DNA from 2 places in the Lysinibacillus sp. LK3 genome. Region 1 is predicted to be linked to the other one. Evidence: riboswitches for the same ligand, from Rfam matches in the RefSeq annotation. Region 1 holds a riboswitch; the other holds the start of a gene.
What was found. A riboswitch is a leader RNA that binds a small molecule or an ion and turns the genes downstream of it on or off. The one in region 1 is predicted to bind S-adenosylmethionine.
Positions count from the first base shown of each region.

Region 1 (10,720 bases):
GAGAAAGTCAATGTCAATGGTGGAGCGATTGCATTAGGTCATCCACTAGGCGCAACGGGAGCTATTTTAACATTAAAGCTAATTCATGAATTGAAGCGTCAAGGGAAGAAATATGGTGTAGTGACAATGTGTATTGGTGGCGGCATGGGTGCTGCTGGCGTATTTGAAATTCTATAATTTTTGCTAGATCAGCTTGAGGTGTACTGTTTACGGTTGCCTCCGAACATTGTATACGTCAAGCTTTTCTATACATGATCATTAGGGGAATCAACTAACAAAAAGATATATTGGGAGGAATTAATCATGACTGAAAAAACAACTGATTTCATTAAAGGCGGCGGATTTCTTATTGAAGATGTGGAATTAGATCGTGTATTTACACCGGAAGATTTCACTGACGAGCATAAAATGATTGCTAAAACAACAGAGGAATACGTTGCAAATGAAGTTTTACCAGTAGTTGAAAATTTAGAGCACCATGAATTTGAGCATTCAGTGCGTCTCCTAAAAAGTGCAGGCGAATTAGGCTTACTTGGAGCAGATGTGCCTGAAGAATACGAAGGGCTAGGATTAGACAAAGTTTCTTCAGCTTTAATCGCTGAAAAAATGTCTGTTGCAGGTGGTTTCTCTATCACACATGGTGCTCACGTTGGTATTGGGTCATTACCAATTGTTCTATTCGGTAATGAAGATCAAAAGAGAAAATATTTACCTAAGCTTGCTTCAGGTGAATTAATCGCTGCCTATGCATTAACAGAGCCAGGTTCAGGTTCAGATGCTCTAGGTGCAAAAACGACTGCAAAATTAAATGAAGCTGGCACACATTATATTTTAAATGGTGAAAAACAGTGGATTACGAATGCAGGCTTTGCTGATGTATTTGTGGTCTACGCAAAAATTGATGGCGATAAATTCTCCGCCTTTATCGTAGAACGTGCCTACAATGGTGTTTCAGTTGGTCCTGAAGAAAAGAAAATGGGGATTAAATCATCATCAACTCGTACATTAGTATTGGAAGATGCGGAAGTACCTGTAGAAAATCTATTAGGCGAAATTGGTCGTGGGCATATCATTGCGTTCAATATTTTAAACATTGGTCGTTATAAACTAGGCGTGGGCACAATTGGCGGATCGAAACGTGCATTGGAGTTAGCTATTCAGTATACAAACCAACGTCAGCAGTTTAAGACAAAGCTTTCTGATTTCAATCTGACAAAAGAGAAATTATCAACGATGGCTTCGCAATTGTATGCTTCAGAATCATTAAACTATCGTACTGTGGGTCTATTTGAGGATCGCTTAAGCCAATTAAGCCTAGAAGAGCAAAAGCAAGGAAAAGTGATTGCAGGTGCGATTGCTGAATATGCTATTGAATGCTCTATTGCCAAAGTATTCGGTTCAGAAACATTAGACTATATTGCAGATGAAGCAGTACAACTTCATGGCGGTTATGGCTTTATGGCTGAGTATGAGGTAGAGCGTATTTACCGTGATTCTCGTATTAATCGAATTTTTGAAGGTACAAACGAAATTAACCGCATGATTGTACCTGGTACATTTATGAAAAAGGCGCTAAAAGGTGAGCTGCCATTATTACAAGTTGCTCAAAATTTACAGCAAGAGCTGCTTATGCTAATGCCAGAGGAAATCGGTACAGAGCCGTTAGCACAAGAAAAATATTTAGTGAAAAATGCCAAGAAGATTGCTGTTTTAGCTGCAGGATTAGCAGCACAACGCTTTGGTGCAAAACTTGATCAAGAGCAAGAAGTATTGGTAAACATTGCGAATATAGCTAACCAATTATTTGCAATGGAATCAGCTGTCTTACGTACAGAAAAAGCAATTGCTCGTGACGGTGCTGAAAAAGCACATCAAAAATTGCTATACACACAAATTTTCTGCCAAGAAGCATTCGCAGAAATCGAAAAAGAAGCAAAAGACACAATTCTTGCTTCAGCGGATGGCGATGCAGCCCGTATGACATTATCTGCACTGCGTAAGCTAACGCGTAATAATCCATATAATTTAATTGCGAAGAAGCGTGAGGCTTCCGTTAAATTAATTGATGCTGAAAAATATATTGTTTAATAGTGCAAATTTAACCTAGCTATCTGCAAAAGATAGCTAGGTTTTTTTTATGAGATGGATAATCGTAAAAGGAGCGGATAAATTTGCACAACTGGTGGATAAACTTACAAAAAAGAGTGAAGTTCACCATTGAAAACAACTATGATGGTATACTACAGAAAAAGACAGAAGAGGAGCATTGTAATGACGATTCAATTTTTCCATTATCCGAAATGTACAACATGTAAAAAGGCACAGAAGTGGTTAAATGAGCATGAGGTTTCCTATGAAGAGGTACATATCGCAGAGCAACCTCCCACTAAAGAAGAATTAACAGCTATTTGGCAAGCTAGTGGACAGCCTTTGAAGAAATTTTTTAATACCTCAGGCATGAAATATCGTGAGCTTGGCTTAAAGGACAAGTTAGCGGAAATGACGGAGGATGAGCAGCTTGAGCTACTTGCTTCAGATGGCATGTTAATTAAACGTCCCATCGTGACAGATGGAAAAAAAGTTACTTTAGGTTTTAAAGAAGTAGATTTTGAGCAAGCTTGGAAATAACCGTATTAAACCTTGTATTTATAGGAGAAGTATGGCACACTGAAAGTGAATATATTACATATTTATGGAGGGGTTTTTTGCATGAGCACACCTAAAGACTTACGATACTCTGAAGAACATGAATGGGTAAAAGTAGAAGATGGAAAAGTACGTATTGGTATTACTCACTTCGCACAATCTGAATTAGGAGATATCGTATTCGTTGAGCTTCCACAAGTTGGCGACGAAATCAAAACAGATGATCCATTCGGTAGCGTAGAATCAGTAAAAACTGTTTCTGAATTATATGCACCAATCTCAGGTACTGTAGTTGAAGTAAATGCAGATTTAGAAGATAGCCCAGAATTCGTTAATGAATCACCATATGAAAAAGCATGGATGATCGTTGTTGAGCCTGCTGACGCATCAGAAGTTGAGAAACTAATGACAGCAGAGCAATACGAAGAAATGATCGCTGAATAAGACAAGCCATAATCGAAAAACGTCGGAAACTACCGGCGTTTTTTGTTATATAATGACTTATAAGTGGGGATCTCTAAATGGAGGTGGCGTAATGTTCGAGGGAAAATGCTTGATAGTAGAAGGGCGCTCAGATAAGCTACAAATTGAGCCTATTTTGAATGAGAATGTTACAATACTATGTACGAATGGTACAATTGGTGTGCATCAATTAGAAGAACTACTGGATCCCTATGAGGGCTGTGAGCTATTTACTTTTTTTGATGCAGATACTTCTGGTGATAAGCTACGTGCATTAATGGACAGACATTATCCAGAGGCTGAGCATCTGCGCACAATGCCAACATACAAGGAAGTAGAAACGACACCAAGAAAAGTGCTAGCAATGATTTTACTGCGTGCACATTTTTCAATCCATAATGAATATATTTTGTAAGGTTGCGTGAGTAAATGGAAGAATGGTCAATAGAGCAGTGGGAAGCGGCTAAACAGTCGGGAGAGAAAACTGCATTTTATTTATATACACCGATGTGTGGAACGTGTGCAGTGGCATCTAAAATGATGTCCATTATTGAGCAATTACTGCCACAGCTACAAATGGGTAAAGCAAATATCAACTTTTTGGAACACATAGCTTATGAGCATCAAATTGAAAGTGTTCCCTGTCTACTCATCAGTGATGGCGGAAAAGTGACAGAAAAGATTTATGCTTTTCAATCCGTACCATTTTTATATGAATTGTTAAAAAAATCAATTGACTGAACTTTACTAGCGTGGTAAAGTATCAAATATATTATTAAAACATTAAATATATCGAACTCTTATGAAGAGTGGCGGAGGGAAGTGCCCTATGAAGCCCGGCAACCATCACAATGTGAAAAGGTGCCAAATCACCCAAAGATTTTTCTTTGAAAGATGAGAGAACGGTTTAACGTATCATACGTGACCCCTTCTACTTGTCTGTGAGTGAAGGGGTTTTCTATATGAGAAAAGGAGTATTCGCTATGATCCAGCTTCAAAATATTACAAAGAAATACAAAACAGCAAATGGCGAATTAACGGCAGTCAAAGACGTCAACCTTACTATTAATAAAGGTGAAATTTTTGGCATTATCGGCTATAGTGGTGCTGGTAAAAGTACCATGATTCGTTTATTAAACGGTTTAGAGAAACCGACAGCAGGAACAGTAACGGTGAACAATCAAGAATTTTCATCGATAAAAGGGCAAAAGCTTAGAGCAGCTAGACAAAAGGTAAGTATGATTTTCCAGCATTTTAATTTACTTTGGTCAAGAACAGTTGCCGAAAATATTGCATTCCCTTTAGAAATCGCAGGCTTCCCAAAGGCTCAACGTGAAGCGCGTGTGAAGGAATTAATTGCCCTTGTAGGCTTAGAAGGGCGCGATAAGGCATATCCATCCCAGCTTTCCGGGGGACAAAAGCAGCGTGTAGGAATTGCACGTGCATTAGCGAATAATCCAGAGGTTTTACTATGTGATGAGGCGACATCCGCACTTGACCCTGAAACAACGGATGCCATTCTTGATTTACTCGTAGATATAAATGAACGCTTAGGCTTAACAATCGTCCTGATTACCCACGAAATGCATGTCATCCGCAAAATTTGTCATCGTGTAGCGGTGATGGAGGCAGGCGAAATTGTGGAACGTGGTGAGGTATTACAAGTCTTCCAAGCCCCACAGGCGGCTATTACTAAGAAGTTTGTATCTCAAATTACCGACACTAAGGAAACACAAGATACGGTAGCACAAATTAAAACAAACTATCCAACTGGACAACTTGTCAAATTGATTTTTGTTGGTGAAAAAACAGAACAGCCTGTCATCTCACATCTTGTGAAACAATTTGATGTAGAAGTAAGTATTGTTCACGGAAATATTTCACAAACAAAAAATGGTGCATATGGTACATTGATTGTGCAAATTGATGGCTCTCAGACAAACGTCACTGAAGCCCTTCGTTATTTAAATACAGTGGAAGTACAGACGGAGGTGATTGAAAATGCTAACTAATCTCTTTCCGAATGTAGACTGGGAAAATATGTGGCAAGCTACGTATGAAACTTTATACATGACAGCTATATCAACGGTTGTGACATTTATTCTTGGGTTAGTCATTGGTATTGTTCTATTTTTAACTAGCCCCAATCAGTTATGGGCAAATAAAATCGTTAACTTTTTAACAGGATCACTCGTTAATATTTTCCGTTCCATTCCATTTATCGTATTAATTATTTTATTAATTCCATTTACGAAGTTTTTACTAGGTACAATTCGCGGTGCCAATGCGGCATTACCTGCTTTAATTATCGGTGCAGCACCGTTTTATGCTCGTATGGTATTAATTGCGTTACGTGAAATTGATAAAGGTGTGATTGAAGCAGCCCGTTCAATGGGAGCAAAAACTTCTACAATTATTTGGAAAGTATTGGTTCCGGAATCATTACCAGCTTTGATTTCTGGTATCACTGTAACGGCTGTTGCTCTTGTAGGTTATACAGCGATGGCAGGAATTATTGGTGCAGGTGGTCTTGGTAACTTAGCTTTCTTAGACGGCTTCCAGCGAAATCGCCAAGATGTGACATTAATGGCAACTATTTTGATCTTAGTAGTCGTATTTATTATTCAATGGATTGGTGATTTAATTACTGAAAAAATTGATAAACGCTAGCACGAAAATGAGGTTATTCCGGTTTTTACCGCTAACATATTTAAAACAAATACAAGGGAGTGTCATAAATGAAAAAGTTATTAGCAGGATTATTTTTATCAATACTTGTACTAGCATTAGCAGCTTGCGGTACAGATAAAAAAGAAGATGAAAAATCAGCATCTGGCGATCAAACAGATAGCAAAGAAAACGTAACATTAAAAGTAGGTGCTTCTAATACACCACACGCAGTTATTTTAGAAAAAGCAAAACCGATCTTAGCTAAAGAAGGCATAGACCTTAAAATTGAAACGTATACAGATTATGTTCTACCAAACCAAGATTTAGACTCAAAAACACTTGATGCAAACTATTTCCAGCACATTCCTTACTTAGAGCTACAAATTAAAGACAATGGCTATGATTTCGTTAATGCAGGTGGCGTTCATATTGAACCAATCGGTATTTACTCTAAAAAATATAAAACGTTAGAAGACCTGCCTGAAGGCGCAACAATTTTACTTTCTAATTCAGTATCTGACCATGGTCGTATGCTGTCATTGTTAGAGGCTAAAGGCTTAATCAAATTAAAAGAAGGCATTGATAAAACAGCAGCAGAATTAAAGGATATTGAAGAAAATCCTAAAAACTTTAAATTCGATGCAAATACTGCCCCAGAAATGCTTGTACAAATGTACGAAAACGATGAAGGCGATGCAGTACTTATCAATTCTAACTTTGCCATCGATAACGGTTTAAACCCAATTGAAGATGCTATTTCTCTTGAAGATAAAGAATCTCCATATGTTAACATCATCGCTGTACGTGCAGGTGATGAATCAAAACCTGAAATTAAAAAATTATTAGAAGTATTAACATCTAAAGAAATCCAAGACTTCATTTTAGAAGAGTGGAAAGGTGCAGTAGTACCGGTAAAATAAGAATTAAAAATTTTATAAAAGGGTACATAAGTTTAACGACTTATGTACTCTTTTTTATTTGTAGTTAAATTGATGAGAAACTATGTATTTTTTATGACGTCTATTTATGTTTAGATATTGTTTAGTCATATTTATTACTATAGTAATGTTGTTAATCTACGAAATAAATGATAGAAAGTAATAATAAGAAAAAACTAGATGGAGTGATTCTAATGAATGATATAAAATTCACCCATGACATCATGCAAGAACATGAAGTAGAGCGCTACTTTAAAATATGGCGAGAAAGTGTGATTAGATCACGCCTTACTATAACAGCAGTCTTTTTAAAAACAGCTAATGCTACACAACTGAATGAAAATGTGAATGATCAAGTTACCTCGTTTTTACAATCAAAAATACGCAAGACAGACTTGCTTTTTCAATTATCCGACGGAGATCATTGGGGCATCTTCTTTTTACAAAGTAGTGATGTAGAAGCTAGGGCGTTTTTAAAACGAATATTTGCCATCTTAAAAGCAGAACGGAAGTTCCAACAGATTGCATTAAAGGCCTCTATAACAGAAATAAGAAATAATAACGTTATTTTTGAAGAGCTGTTAAATAAAAATAAACAGATGTTATCAGGGGATGAGCAATTAACATGGAGTATAGCAGAGGTAAAGGATTACTGTGAGCAACCAACTGAATTAGTGAAAGTTAGTATTATTGAGCAAAACGCCATTTTTAGACAAGTATTAGAGTCAACGCTTAACCAAATATCTATCCCTTATTTTTCCTTAGATGTAAAGGTTTATGAGGATGGCTATAGCTTTTTACAATCGGATGATTATAAATCAGGGCATATGCATCTAATTCTTATGAATGATATTTTACCTCTGAAAAATGGCTTAGAAATATTGCATATCTTACGACATATGCCAAATGAAAAGAAATTTATTATTTATATGATGTCAGAACGCAATTCTGAAGGGGCAGCGCTTAATGCTTATGAGGGCGGTGTTGATGAATATATTGTCAAACCATTTAATTTACGTTTGCTAGAAGCCAAAATTAAAAGAACGTTTGCGAGGTTTTGGCAATGATCAAGCTGACTGTTTCGACGCTTTTGGGAATAATTTTCTTTTTATTAGTTGTGCTCTTTATCTTTTTAATGTATTTACTTGTTCAGCGGCAGCGTGAAAGCTATTTTGAAAAAGTTCGTGACCGTTATTTACAAAATTATTCTCAACTTTGGTATGATTACTTATTCAATAACGCATTATTTAGTATCGTATTGGTTCCTCGAGGCAGGGCCCAAGTAGAAGCTATTGAAAAAATTTTTTCATCCTATTTAAAGAATATAAGGAATGAACAGGTGGAACTAAAAATTAAACAATTCTCCAATCAATATTTAAAAGCATTCTACGAAAAAGATTTATCCAGTAAACGATGGAGTATTCGAATGAATGCCCTCTATCGAATTGCAGACTTACAAATAGATGAATTGCTAACGAAGTGCCAAGAATTCGAAAAAAATAACATTACAGATGAAGAACATTTCCAGTTATTGAAAATATACTCGCTTTTCCAACCAGATTTATTTATGGAGAAAATAAAAAATTCCAATGTAAATTACGCTGAAAGTGAATATAGAAGACTATTTATATTATTAGATGATAATGTATTTATTCGATTTTTCCATGATTTTAATAGTTTGTCGGCCAAAATGCAATTTGCTGTTATTGATACTGCTGCTGTAAAAAGAAATATGGAGTATTTGGATGAATTAAAAAAATTATTACACCATGATACACCGGAAATTAACATCAGAGCATTAAAAGGGCTATATGAAATAGGAATTATTGATGAGATGGATCCCTTTGTCCCTTTTGTGACCTCAGAAATGTGGGAAGCCAGGTTAATGGTTGCAAAAATTTTTAAACATGTACCGCTTACTTATACTTATAGTTATTTAGAGCAGCTTCTTCAAGATGAGAATTGGTGGGTACGTTCCCAAGCGGCAAAAACGATTGTAGAAGATCGACATGGTATTGCCAAATTACAGCAATTCATTGAATCCTCAAATGATCAATATGCAATTGAAATGGCCCAAGAAATTGCAGCGAGAAAAGAGGGGAAGTAAATGAAAATAATTGATTATTGCATGATGTTTTTTGGGGGCATTATTTTATTTTATATGCTGTTCGTTATTGTTTCATATTGTACAATGTTCATCATTGCTATGCTGGATTTAAGAAAACGCTATCGTCTCGATCTATCAGAGTATGATGATGCACATATCGATGCCTTTTATTCAAAACCGGTATCGTTACTTGTTCCTGCTTACAATGAAGAAGTAGGAGTTGTAGATACAGTATATTCATTATTGAATTTACGTTATCCTCAAACTGAAATTATCATTATTAACGATGGATCTACAGATCAAACCCTTCAAACGGTCATCGAACATTTTCAAATGAAGCCAATCAATAAAATTGTTCGAACTAACATCCCTACAAAAGACATTAAACAAATATATGAATCAGAAATCTATAAAAATTGTATTTTAGTTGATAAAGAAAATGGTGGTAAGGCTGATGCACTAAATGTGGGTATTAATGTATCTCAATATCCATATTTTTGCTCTATTGATGGGGACTCCATTTTAGATGAAAAATCCTTGCTGCGGGTGATGAAGCCTATCATTTTATCTGATGGTGAGGTCATTGCAGCAGGAGGTAATATTCGTATTGCAAATGGTGCAAAGATGCAGTTTGGCTCTATTTATGAGACGCAATTACCTAGTAATTACTTAGTAATCATGCAAGTAATCGAATATTTGCGGGCATTTTTAATGGGGAGAATAGCCTTAAGTAAATTCAATTTAGTCCTTATTATTTCAGGAGCATTTAGTGTTTTCTCTAAAAAATGGGCTGTTGAAGCAGGTGGATATTCAACCAATATTATTGGCGAAGATATGGAACTTGTAGTGAATATCCATCGACTTATAAAAGAAAAAAAAGAAAATAAACGTATTGAATTTGTACCTGACCCAGTTTGCTGGACGGAAGCACCTCAAACATTAGGGGTACTGCGCAATCAACGAAGAAGGTGGCATCAAGGGTTATTTGAAAGTCTATGGAAGCACAAAAAAATGACCTTGAATCCTAAATATGGCATGATTGGATTTCTTTCTTTCCCGTATTTTTGGCTAGTAGAATGTCTAGGGCCTCTTGTCGAGTTAGGTGGATATATTTATATTGTCATAGCCTTTTTCTTAGGGAAAATTTATTATGAAGTTGCGCTCATACTGCTACTACTATTCGTTATTTATGGTGTTATTTTTTCAATAGCGGCAGTATTGTTTGAATCGTGGAGTATGAATACGTATCCGAAAAAAAGAGAGTTGTTACGCATGATTCTTTTAGCGTTTACAGAAATTTTTTGGTATCGCCCACTAACATTATTCTGGCGCTGTGAGGGATTAGTTCGTTTTGTCTTAAGAAAAAGTGACTGGGGTAATATGAAACGTGTCGGCATTGCTGAAAAGGAGAAAAGTGTATGAAACGAGTCTATATAGGGGTTATGGTCGTTCTAGTCCTCATTATAATCCCTATTGCATGGTGGTACTTGGAAGATGAAAAACAGCTAAATGTGGCCATTATAGATAAAACGGTTCCGAATGAGTCTTACCGAGAGCACTTAGGGGTGAATTGGTTTTTAAACCATTATAAATATAGATTAAATAATGAACCTTATGAAGTAGAACGCGATTACTATGGAACCGTTCCAAATGATGAAACTAAAAGCGTTGTAGAAAAGAATTTGCCAAATGATTATAGTGACTATGATGTCATTTATTTGGCAGATACGTACGGAGTTTATGAAGATGATTTACAACAAGCAAAACGTTTAGGTGAACGTTCTAAAAAAATTGTTGGAGGACTTGAACAGAAAGAATGGCAGTCAATCGTCGAACGCTTATCCAGCAAAAAGAAGAGTATGTTAATTGCAGAGTATAACACGTTTGCTTCACCAAC
Region 1 is NZ_LDUJ01000022.1:42,498-53,217, forward strand. It holds gene VK91_RS16575 (acetyl-CoA C-acetyltransferase) at 1-177, shown strand, start outside; gene VK91_RS16580 (acyl-CoA dehydrogenase family protein) at 304-2,088, shown strand; gene VK91_RS16585 (arsenate reductase family protein) at 2,272-2,628, shown strand; gene gcvH (glycine cleavage system protein GcvH) at 2,710-3,090, shown strand; gene VK91_RS16595 (hypothetical protein) at 3,182-3,523, shown strand; gene VK91_RS16600 (thioredoxin family protein) at 3,538-3,849, shown strand; SAM riboswitch class I at 3,906-4,009, shown strand; gene VK91_RS16605 (methionine ABC transporter ATP-binding protein) at 4,092-5,120, shown strand; gene VK91_RS16610 (methionine ABC transporter permease) at 5,110-5,778, shown strand; gene VK91_RS16615 (MetQ/NlpA family ABC transporter substrate-binding protein) at 5,847-6,698, shown strand; gene VK91_RS16620 (response regulator) at 6,911-7,783, shown strand; gene VK91_RS16625 (HEAT repeat domain-containing protein) at 7,780-8,823, shown strand; gene VK91_RS16630 (glycosyltransferase) at 8,824-10,245, shown strand; gene VK91_RS16635 (hypothetical protein) at 10,242-10,720, shown strand, end outside.

Region 2 (10,720 bases), on a different contig from region 1:
AACGGTCATTATTGGCGATAAATTTGATGCAGAAGAGGCACTACAAGCAACGAACCAATATCAAACGACAATTTCTCTTTTTGTGCCAACTATGTATCAAGCAATGATTGCTACGAAGTATTTTCAGGAAAATCAATTTCCTTCCATGAAGGTATTTTTATCTGGCGGTGCCCCGTGCCCTCATCCTATTTACGATGCTTTTTATAATAAGGGATTATTTTTTAAAGAGGGATATGGTTTAACAGAAGCAGGACCCAATAATTTTTATATTGACCGAGAGCGTGCCTATGCAAAAAAGGGGGCTGTCGGGAAAAGCATGCAATTCAATGAAGCTAAAATCATCAATCATACAGGAAAAAGCTGTGCACCTGGAGAAGTAGGAGAGCTATTGGTAAGAGGGAAGCATATGTTTCGCTTTTACTGGAATAACAAGCAAGAAACTGCCAATATCCTGCAAGATGGCTGGTTGAAAACAGGGGATTTAGCGATGATGGATGCGGAAGGCGATTTTTATATTGTTGGGCGTAGAAAAGAAATGATAATTTCAGGTGGTGAAAATATCTATCCTCAGGAAGTAGAACAATGTCTACTACGGCATCCAGATGTGCGAGAGGTGGCCGTGATTGGTGTAGGTGATGATTATTGGGGTGAGATCGTGACAGCTTTTATTGTTTGTCCCCACCAAGTAGCCTCTCTATTAGATGATCTTAATGAGCTATGTCATCAACAATTAGGACGTTATAAGATTCCAAAACAAATGATTTTCTTAGACGAACTACCGAAAACAAGCGTTGGTAAAATCGATAAAAAGGCATTGTATAGGCTTGTCGACTCATCGATCTGTTAAGTATGATGAGAAGGAAGAAACGCTCGTCTTTCTAAATCCGAAATAAGAGAGGGACACATAAATGGCCCACGCATTAGTTATTGGTGGAACAGGGATGTTGGCTGACACATCCCTTTGGTTAGTGAATGATGGCTACCATGTCTCAGTAATTGGACGTAGTGCCCATCGAATGGAAGATTTGCGAAATAGAACAACCAAACCCGCCCTTCTAACCCCGATTTTAGTTGATTATTGTAATATAGCCTTATTAAAAGAGAAGCTAGAAGAAACGCTTAAGCATAATGGGGCCATTGAATTGGTCGTTGCTTGGATTCATTCCTATGCGGACACTACATTAGAGAACATCTCCAATGTAATTTCAATAGAGAATAACGGGGAATGGAAACTGTTTCATGTGTTGGGGAGTAAGGCGAATTTAAGTGAAGTCCAAGAGAAATTGAAGCTCCCTGCTCGTTCGCAATACAGGCAAATCCAGCTAGGTTTTATGATGGAAGAAGGTCATGCGAGATGGCTTACGCATGAGGAAATATCGCAAGGTGTCGTTGCTGCTATTCAACAGGATCAGCCTATCCATATTGTCGGGACGCTACAACCTTGGGAAAAGCGACCATTATAAACTAACTAACCTTCGTCTAACTAGATGGACGAAGGTTTTTACTTATCTCCATTATCAGTTTGTTGTAGATGTCTACATAATTGTGAGGGATAGTTAGGTTTGTGTGAAAAACGTCAGGATCAAGCAACTTTCTTCTCTTACCTTTTACTTAGTATAACAAAATCATTTCCATATAACTTATCCTTATTTACTCACATCTCTTCCCATCAGACCGACATATCAGTAAAATAGAGTAGGTTAGGGGGATTACATGTGAAAGATCAACGCTTTAAAATAGCGCATCGAGAGGCGCTTATCGGAATTGGACTCGTCCTTGTCAACTTTGCGATTTGGTTTGGCTTTGCCTATGGATTAGGTTCAGGAGATCCAAGAAATTATACGTATGTATTTGGTTTTCCTGCCTGGTTTTTCTATAGCTGTATCGCTGGGACAGGCTTTATGATCCTTCTTATCTGGATTGTGATGAAACTCTTTTTCAAAGAGGTACCATTCGATGATGAGGAGGTGGATCGCTAATGCATTGGCAAGTTGTATTTCCATTGCTATTATTTTTAATTATTATTTTTGGAATCGGTATTTGGGCCAATAAGCATGTCCGCTCCTCTAATTCATTCCTGCAGGAGTATTTCCTAGGTGGTCGTGAAATGGGTGGTTTTATCCTTGCAATGACAATGATTGCTACATATGGCAGTGCGAGTAGTTTTATCGGAGGACCGGGTGTAGCCTATACAAAAGGACTTGGGTGGGTATTACTGGCAATGGCTCAGCTACCAGCAGGTTATTTTGTACTCATGATTTTAGGGAAAAAATTCGCCATTATTGCTCGTCGTTACCAGGCCATTACGTTAATCGACTTTTTACGTGAACGCTACAAAAGCCATGTCATTGTTATTTTATCAGCCATTAGCATCATTGTTTTCTTATTTTCGGCTATGATGGCTCAATGGGTTGGGGGTGCACGCTTAATTGAGTCATTAACTGGCTTAAGCTACACAGCAGCACTGTTTATTTTTGCGATTTCCGTGTTAGTATATGTGATTATCGGAGGCTTCCGTGCGGTTGCACTTACAGATACGGTCCAAGGTTCAATTATGGTGATTGGTACAATTATTTTATTAATCGGCACCATTGTGGCAGGTGGAGGCATCGACAATATAATGGCCTCACTGGTCGCTGAAAATCCTGACTTTGTGTCACCATTTGGCGCACAAGGAGATTTAACGCCTCTGTATGTCTCAACATTTTGGATTCTCATTGGTGTAGGGGTTGTAGGACTTCCGCAAATTGCGGTTCGTGCGATGAGCTATAAGGATTCCAAAAGTATGCATCAAGCGATTCTTATTGGCACGATTGCCATAGGGACAATCATGTTTGGCATGCATTTAATTGGGGTGTTAGCCCGACCTGTCTTACCGGGCATTGAGATTGGTGATAAAGTCATGCCGCTCCTGACATTGAAGGTATTACCGCCATTTTTAGCAGGAATCGTTTTAGCTGCACCAATGGCTGCGACAATGTCTACGGTTAATGCTTTACTAATGCTTGTCAGCTCTACAGTTGTCAAAGACATCTATTTAAATTATATGAAGCCGAAAGCTAGTGATGCAGAGATAAAGCGTGCAAGCTTTATTGTAACAACAGTCATTGGCCTAGCCGTTGTCATCTTTGCACTCAATCCACCTGATTTATTAGTGTGGTTGAACTTATTTGCCTTCGGTGGACTAGAGGCTGTCTTTATTTGGACAGTCGTTTTAGGATTGTATTGGAAAAAAGCGAATAAATACGGAGCGATTGCGTCAATGATTTCAGGCATGTTGTTGTATATTATGATTGATCGGTTTTATCCTTCTGTCTTTGGTATGCATACAGTCACGATACCAATTGTCGCATCCTTCTTTATTTTTGTGATTGTCAGTTTGTCCACTAGTCATAAATTTAAAAACGAAAAGCTTATGATTTAACGCCAAAACGCCACAGATTTCAAATTCTGTGGCGTTTATTTTAATGCATCATAAAATCATAGGCATTTTTCGCAAGTAATGTCATTGTAACGACAATAAATAGCGTGCGGACAAAGCCACTTCCTTTCTTGATTGCCATCCGTGAGCCAAGCATAGCCCCACCAATTTGCGCAATGCCCATGACTAGACCATAAACATAATGAATTTGACCTAAGTAAGCAAACATACAAACACCAGCCACATTACTCGCCAAATTTAAAAACTTCGCATTACCAGCCGCCTTTAAAAAATCGAAGCCTACCAATAAGAAGCTAAAGATTAAAAACGACCCTGTGCCAGGACCAAGAAATCCATCATAAAAACCAATAGCAAATAATAGCAGCATAAATAAAAACAAATGTTTTTTAGATAGATTTTTTACGGTAGAGACAGCACCCCAATCTTTTTTAAAGATCGTATATACCCCAACAGCCGCCAGCATAACAAGCATTAATGGCTTTAGTAATGCTGGATTAATCAGATGCACAGTCCAAGCACCACATAATGATCCGATAAATGCTAGTGGAAAATATTTGAGGACAGAGCGAATGTCCAGCTGGCCAGAACGATAGAAAGAAATAGAGGAAGTGAGCGAGCCCATAGCTCCTGCTAGTTTGTTCGTGGCAACCGCAGCAGCTGGATTGAGCCCAACAAATAGTAAGGCTGGTAGTGAAATTAAACCGCCCCCTCCCACTACTGAGTCAACAAAAGCCGCCAGAAATCCAAAAGAAATTAATAGTATGAGAATATGTACATCGATTTCAAACAACATATGACACCTCTTTATAATTAGTTACTACTGAAATAGTAACTAATTTTATTTGCGCTGTAAACCCCATTTTTTCATTGGCAAATCTTCACATTGGTAGCCTATAATAAAGATAATGGAGGGATTACATGGAGGAATTAATCACCCAGCTGAAAGAAATGGGTTTTACAGAATATGAAGCAAAGGCCTATACGGCACTTGTTCAGCAAAGTCATGTCAGTGCCTATCAGGTTAGTAAAAATTCTGGCATACCACGTGCAAGAGTGTATGATATTTTAAATATCCTTGTAGAAAAGGGCATCGTGTTAAAAGAAGAGACCGTAGAACAAACGACCTATTCGGCAATGCCTGTGTCTGTGTTCTTACAGCAAATGCAACAGCGCTGGGAGTCGAATTTTACGTCTATAAGCGGGAAATTAGAGAAATTAGAGGAAAAAGTACAGGAAGCTGAGCCTAAAGTGGTAATGCTGAAGGGCAAGGAATCCATTATCAACTATTGTCAGTCACTTCTAAAGAAGGCGAAGAAAAAAGTGATGCTGTCGATGTGGGAAGATATGTATGATGCCTTACGTGAAGATTTGCAAGAGGTGGCGCTGCATGTTCCTGTTCATGGCATTACGTTGTATGTAGGAGAGCATCTCGCCTCAATTGACCAGCATAGAGCCACACATTATACAAAAAAAGCATCTACACCGCATTGGTTTATCTTATCGATAGATGGTCAGGAAATGATTTATGGTCATTCTCCATCTACCCAAGAGACGGCCTTTATCACCAATGATCCGGTTCATATTTATTTGTTAGAGGATTATATATGGCATGATGTGCTCATCAATCGGTTAGTAAAACGTGATGATCAGGAGTTAGAAGACTGGATTGCTAAGGAGCGTAAAGCTTTTTTCTTAGAATAGTCGTATAAGGAAGGGGAGGAACTTGAAAAAATTCGTGTTGCTAGGTTTAATGAGCCTACTAATGCTAGGAGCCTGTAATGCTACACCACCTACCGATCCACCAACCATTCATGAGCTAACGGTTGTCCCAGATAATGTCCAGAAAAATATCGTTTTTAATGACAGAATACAACTATTGCATGAAAAGGATGCTCCATATTACCTTGTTTATTATTCAAAAGGGAATGTATTGGCAAGTATTACAGCTGAGGGAAATAGGCTTATTATCCAGTTAGAAGAAGGCAGCGAGCAAAGGAAAGAGGCTCAACCCTATGTTTTTAAAGTCACCGTCAAGAATCCTGAGCTGGATACCATTGATTTGCGAATTAACGGTCAGAGTACGCCAATTGATCGTATGACCATTATGTGATAAAAGAAACCGAAATCCCTTTAGAAATGAGATTTCGGTTTCTTTACGTGATGTCTAATAAAAGACTTTGTCTACGTTATATTTAGAGCGGAAAGTATTAATCGCATATGTTTCGTAAATTTCACGTTCCATTGGATCTTCTACTTCATAGACTTCAATTTTGAACACTTCATCACGATGGTTTTTCATCGGAGATACATTATCCTCGAAATGTTTTTTAATACGTTGACGAATTTTACGTGCTTTCCCAACAAACAATAGCTCATTCTTGTCATTATAGAATAAGAAAATGCCGCCTTTATCACGTGTGATTTTATGGAAGTCAATAAAACCGAAGTAAGGTGTGATTGGCACATCACCTGGTTTTAAATCTTGTTCACGTTGACGGATTACTAGATCTGGTTTTGGAAATTCAATTTTAATCAAACTATTCACGTTCCTCTCTCTTACTAAAAGTATATGGTAACATAATTACGGCATGTTTACCATAAATTTTAAATGTAGAAACCCCACAGATAGCAAGCTTAGTGTACATCAAATCCCCAAGAAACATGCGCGTGAATCACAAAATATTCTATGAATTATTGATATTCTAACTAGTTCGTGTTACAATTCAAGATAATTAAATAATCTTATCAAGAGAAGCTGAGGGATTTGGCCCGATGACGCTTCAGCAACCTCTAACAATTGTTAGAAAGGTGCTAATTCCAGCAAAGGATTTTTTCCTTTGAGAGATAAGAGTGGACGTGAAAAAAATCCTTCTCATTCTATCTCGTATGGAATGAGGAGGATTTTTTAATTTCGTTGCATCCTACGCAAGCAAGATTTGCTAAAAGAGAGTGATTATAGAGAGGGGAAAGCAAGATGCCAATTAATATTCCGAAAAATTTACCAGCTGGAGAACATTTACGTGAGGAAAAAATCTTCGTCATGGAAGAAGATCGTGCGAAAACACAGCAAATCCGTCCATTAAATATATTAATATTAAATTTAATGCCTGAAAAAGAAAAAACAGAGCTCCAATTATTACGTTTATTGGGGAATACACCATTACAAGTGAATATTACCTTTTTGAATACAGCCACACACGAGTCTAAAAATGTGAGTAAATCCCATTTGCAGCTTTTCTACACAACGTTCAATCAGATTCGACACCGACGCTATGATGGTATGATTATAACTGGTGCGCCAGTAGAAAAAATGGCTTTTGAAGAGGTCAACTATTGGCAGGAAATTTCAGAAATTATGGATTGGTCTAAAAAGAATGTGACATCCGTGCTACATATATGTTGGGGGGCACAGGCTGCATTGTATCATCATTATGGCATTGGGAAGGTTGAGCTTTCTGCTAAATGCTCAGGCGTCTATTCCCATGTGATTACAGATTTAACTGTAGATTTGGTACGTGGCTTTAGTGATTTATTTACTGCGCCCCATTCACGCTATACATCTGTTTCGATTGACGAGGTTCGCAATCATCCAGATCTACGATTATTATCCTATTCAGAGGATGCTGGGGTATTTATTGTACAATCAAAAGATAATAAAAATATTATGATTACGGGGCATCTAGAGTATGATGCGACAACGCTAGCCGATGAATACAGTCGCGATGTGGCGAAGGGCATAGATATCGCCGTTCCTGTAAACTACTTCCCGAATGACGATCCGACACAAGTGCCGATGAATACATGGCGTGCCCATACGCATCTATTATTCTCTAACTGGTTGAACTACTATGTTTACCAAGAAACACCATATGAATGGGATTTTGTAGATGAAATCGAATATCATATTTAATTAATAAAAAGTCTAATTTCTTTTCTAGCTTAGAAGAAATTAGACTTTTTGATTGTCATTTTCTGTTTCCTGCTGAGGTGTTTCGTTATTTTGAGCCTTGGATTTACGATTGCGAATAACTACCACAATCAGCAAAAGTATGGGTAATAAAATGGTGAAAATAAAGGAAAAGATTGGCCAAATTTCATTATTATAATTAGTAGAATGCACAATATCTGGATGAACAATTTGAGAAAGTCCAATAACAATTATCCCCATCGGTATAATGAGTGGACGATGATCCTTGATCTTCAAAATTTGTGCAAGTCCAACAACGGTCGTATAGAAATACATAAATGTACGAATATAAATAGACGAAATCCACATAAATGCCATAATGATTTCTATACGCTGCAAAAAATTCCCTATAGATATTCTTTGTGCTAAGGCATAGCTAGGAAATGTCCTTGATGCAGTGTTTTCAGGACCTAATACAAGAATCGATAGGACAATCAACGTAACTAAGACGATTCCGCCAAAAATTGCCCCAATATATAGCCCTTTCTGTGCAGACGGCTGTACATTGACGCCAGTAGGATAGAGCATCAATAATACAATTAATGGAAAGGAAAAGATACTCATAAAGCGTGCAATACTATAAAACATAGATGCTTTGGTCGCTTCTAGTAGAGGCTGAATATTCTCAAATGTAATTTGAGGGGTAATACTAAGGACGAAAAAAATAAAAATAAAGGTAAACAATGGGAAGAGGATTTCTGCCGAACGGGCAAAGGTCTCAATCCCTAAATAAGCGGCATACATAATAATGATGCTGAACAGTAGGGCAAATGCTAATGTCGGTGTCTCTGGCATAACTTCCGTTTTCATGAAAATACCGATAAAATAGAGTAATTCCCCAGCGGAAAGAAAGGTCAAAATTAGGAAACAAATCGCTGTGATTTTCCCAAAAAAACGCCCAAGTATTTTTTCATTGGCCTCGATAAAGTTTAGGGACGGTGTTTGATTGGCCAGTGTTAAAAATAATTTTATAACCAGTAAACTAAGCAGAACACCAATGCTTGCCGCTATCCAAGCATCTTGCTTAGCGGCACCAGTAATACTCGAAGGGATAATTAAAATCGCTGTACCGATAGAATAGAGGAAGGTAACGATTGTAAACTGTCTTGAACTAATTATCTCTTTTTCCATCAAGCTACCCTCCGTTTCTCAGTCCATCTTTCTATTTTGTGAATGACACAATGTAATCCCTAATTGGTGTGAAGATAAAGGTAATCAAATCTAATGGGCTAGGAATATGGATTTTAAGGGCAATCCCCATATTTAAAGCCGTTCCAATAAGTAGCAAAAAGGAGAATACAATAATGGCTTTTCTATCCTGTTGCTTTTTTAGCTTTGGAATAAAAATAAGCGCAACAATGATTGCAATAATCAAGATAGCTACGGCTAGTACCATCTCATTACTCCTCCTTTGGCTTGTTTAATAATGAATTTTGCATCGTACCTGAACCTTGGGTTGTTACCTTTACATGAACAGCCACTGCTAAATCTGGAAAAATGGAAGTCCAGTCATCCTTGATTTTTTTCCACTGCTTTGGATCTGCCCGATGTAGGGCATCCCCAAATCCAAAAACATCGACTTCATATTGCTGTTGAATTTTCTCTACAGTTTTTTCAATGCGTTCATCAATCCCCTGGGCTGTTTTTTTATTAACGTAATCAATCGATTTATTTTTGGTAAGATCGATAACACATTCGACCTCTCCAACATTCTGCTCTACATTAATATGGACATCGATTTTCGGTTTCCCGTTTTTAAATGACCCTTTCACCTTTGTAGTGGATTGGGTGATTTCAGTAGACAAAGTCCCTTTATTAGGACAGGCGATGATTTCTATCGTACTTTGAATTTTGTCATTAAGAAAACTAATACTTTTGCTTTCGCTCTCAGTCAGTAGCCCTATATATTTATCGCCTTTAAAGACTGCTAAACCTGTATAACGTAATAGCACAGGTGTTTTAACACGTTGCACATTTGTTTGATCTACCCCTAATTTCTTATCGCCATGAACTTCAATAGCAGAAATTAACGCCCCTTTATGCTTATTGCTTAATGTATTGACTAATTCATCAATATTAACAGCTATCGTGGAGCCCCAAGCCTTCTCAGAGACATCAAGAGAATTTAGCATTTTATTAGCAGGAACTTTTTCGATGGGTGTTAGTACATTTAATACTTCCTTTGCTGTTGCATCGTGAGACATAATGACGTCGAAATCCTTACGAAATTCATGGTCCCTTACAATTAAATCAAGTGCATCACTAATGCCTTCTTTCGCGAGATCTTCCCCTAATACAACCACTTGAAGGTGGGCAAAATAAGGTTTTCGTGCTGCAATAGTCGTCATTTTGCGAATGGCCTCAAAGATGGTTTCGCCTCTCGAATGATAGCTAACGACAGGTGAGCGTTGAGTGGAAGCTTGTCGCACTGAGACTTCACTAGGATCGACAATTTGAACTGTAATTTCATATTCCTCATCTATTTTGTCAATGCCTAGTGCTACCACAATGGCTAATTCATTTAATTCTCGCTTACTCCAGCAACCACTTAACAGTAAAGTGAGGATACATAGTAAGCAAATCCAGTTTAATTTTGCCATATTCTATTCCTCATTTATCCTGAAGTTATTTCCTGCCTTTTACATTGATATAGTTATGTCCTCTAACAATATTTTTTTGATTGACTAAACGAGGTCGTGTAAGTAATTTTCTACGCGGGAACAGCACAAATGCATCCTTCTGATCCTGTAATACCAACGGTGCGAATGGGCTTAAATAAGGTACACCAAATGAACGAATGCTACATAGATGAAGAGTAATTAGCATAATGCCAAACATTACACCGAATAAACCAAACATAGCAGCTAAAATCATTAATGGGAAACGTAGTACACGAATCGTATTCGATAAACCATAGGCAGGGAATAGAAAGCTACAAATCGCTGTTAAGGCTACAATAATTACCATTACAGCGGATACGACGCCTGCATCAACTGCTGCCTGTCCAATAACTAAAGTACCTACAATGGATACCGCAGGACCGATTGTTCGAGGCATACGAAGTCCAGCTTCCCTTAAGACCTCAAAGGCAACCTCCATAATAAGCGCTTCTACTACTGCAGGAAAGGGTACGCCTTCCCTTTGTGAAGCAATGCTAATTAACATGGGTGTCGGTAGCATTTCCTGATGAAAGGTAGTAATCGCCACATACAAGGATGGTGCTACTAATGCTAGACTGATACCAAAGAAACGCAAGATACGTACAAGTGAGCTAATCATCCAATGCTGATAATAATCTTCTGCTGATTGTA
Region 2 is NZ_LDUJ01000016.1:55,044-65,763, reverse strand. It holds gene VK91_RS12265 (class I adenylate-forming enzyme family protein) at 1-847, shown strand, start outside; gene VK91_RS12260 (short-chain dehydrogenase) at 909-1,463, shown strand; gene VK91_RS12255 (YhdT family protein) at 1,716-1,979, shown strand; gene panF (sodium/pantothenate symporter) at 1,979-3,424, shown strand; gene VK91_RS12245 (TSUP family transporter) at 3,465-4,235, opposite strand; gene VK91_RS12240 (TrmB family transcriptional regulator) at 4,361-5,143, shown strand; gene VK91_RS12235 (hypothetical protein) at 5,166-5,552, shown strand; gene VK91_RS12230 (nucleotide excision repair endonuclease) at 5,607-5,978, opposite strand; SAM riboswitch class I at 6,182-6,293, shown strand; gene metA (homoserine O-succinyltransferase) at 6,417-7,352, shown strand; gene VK91_RS12220 (endospore germination permease) at 7,392-8,540, opposite strand; gene VK91_RS12215 (hypothetical protein) at 8,572-8,805, opposite strand; gene VK91_RS12210 (Ger(x)C family spore germination protein) at 8,810-10,009, opposite strand; gene VK91_RS12205 (spore germination protein) at 10,035-10,720, opposite strand, start outside.
Region 2: another riboswitch for S-adenosylmethionine. It lies ahead of metA (homoserine O-succinyltransferase); the one in region 1 lies ahead of VK91_RS16605 (methionine ABC transporter ATP-binding protein).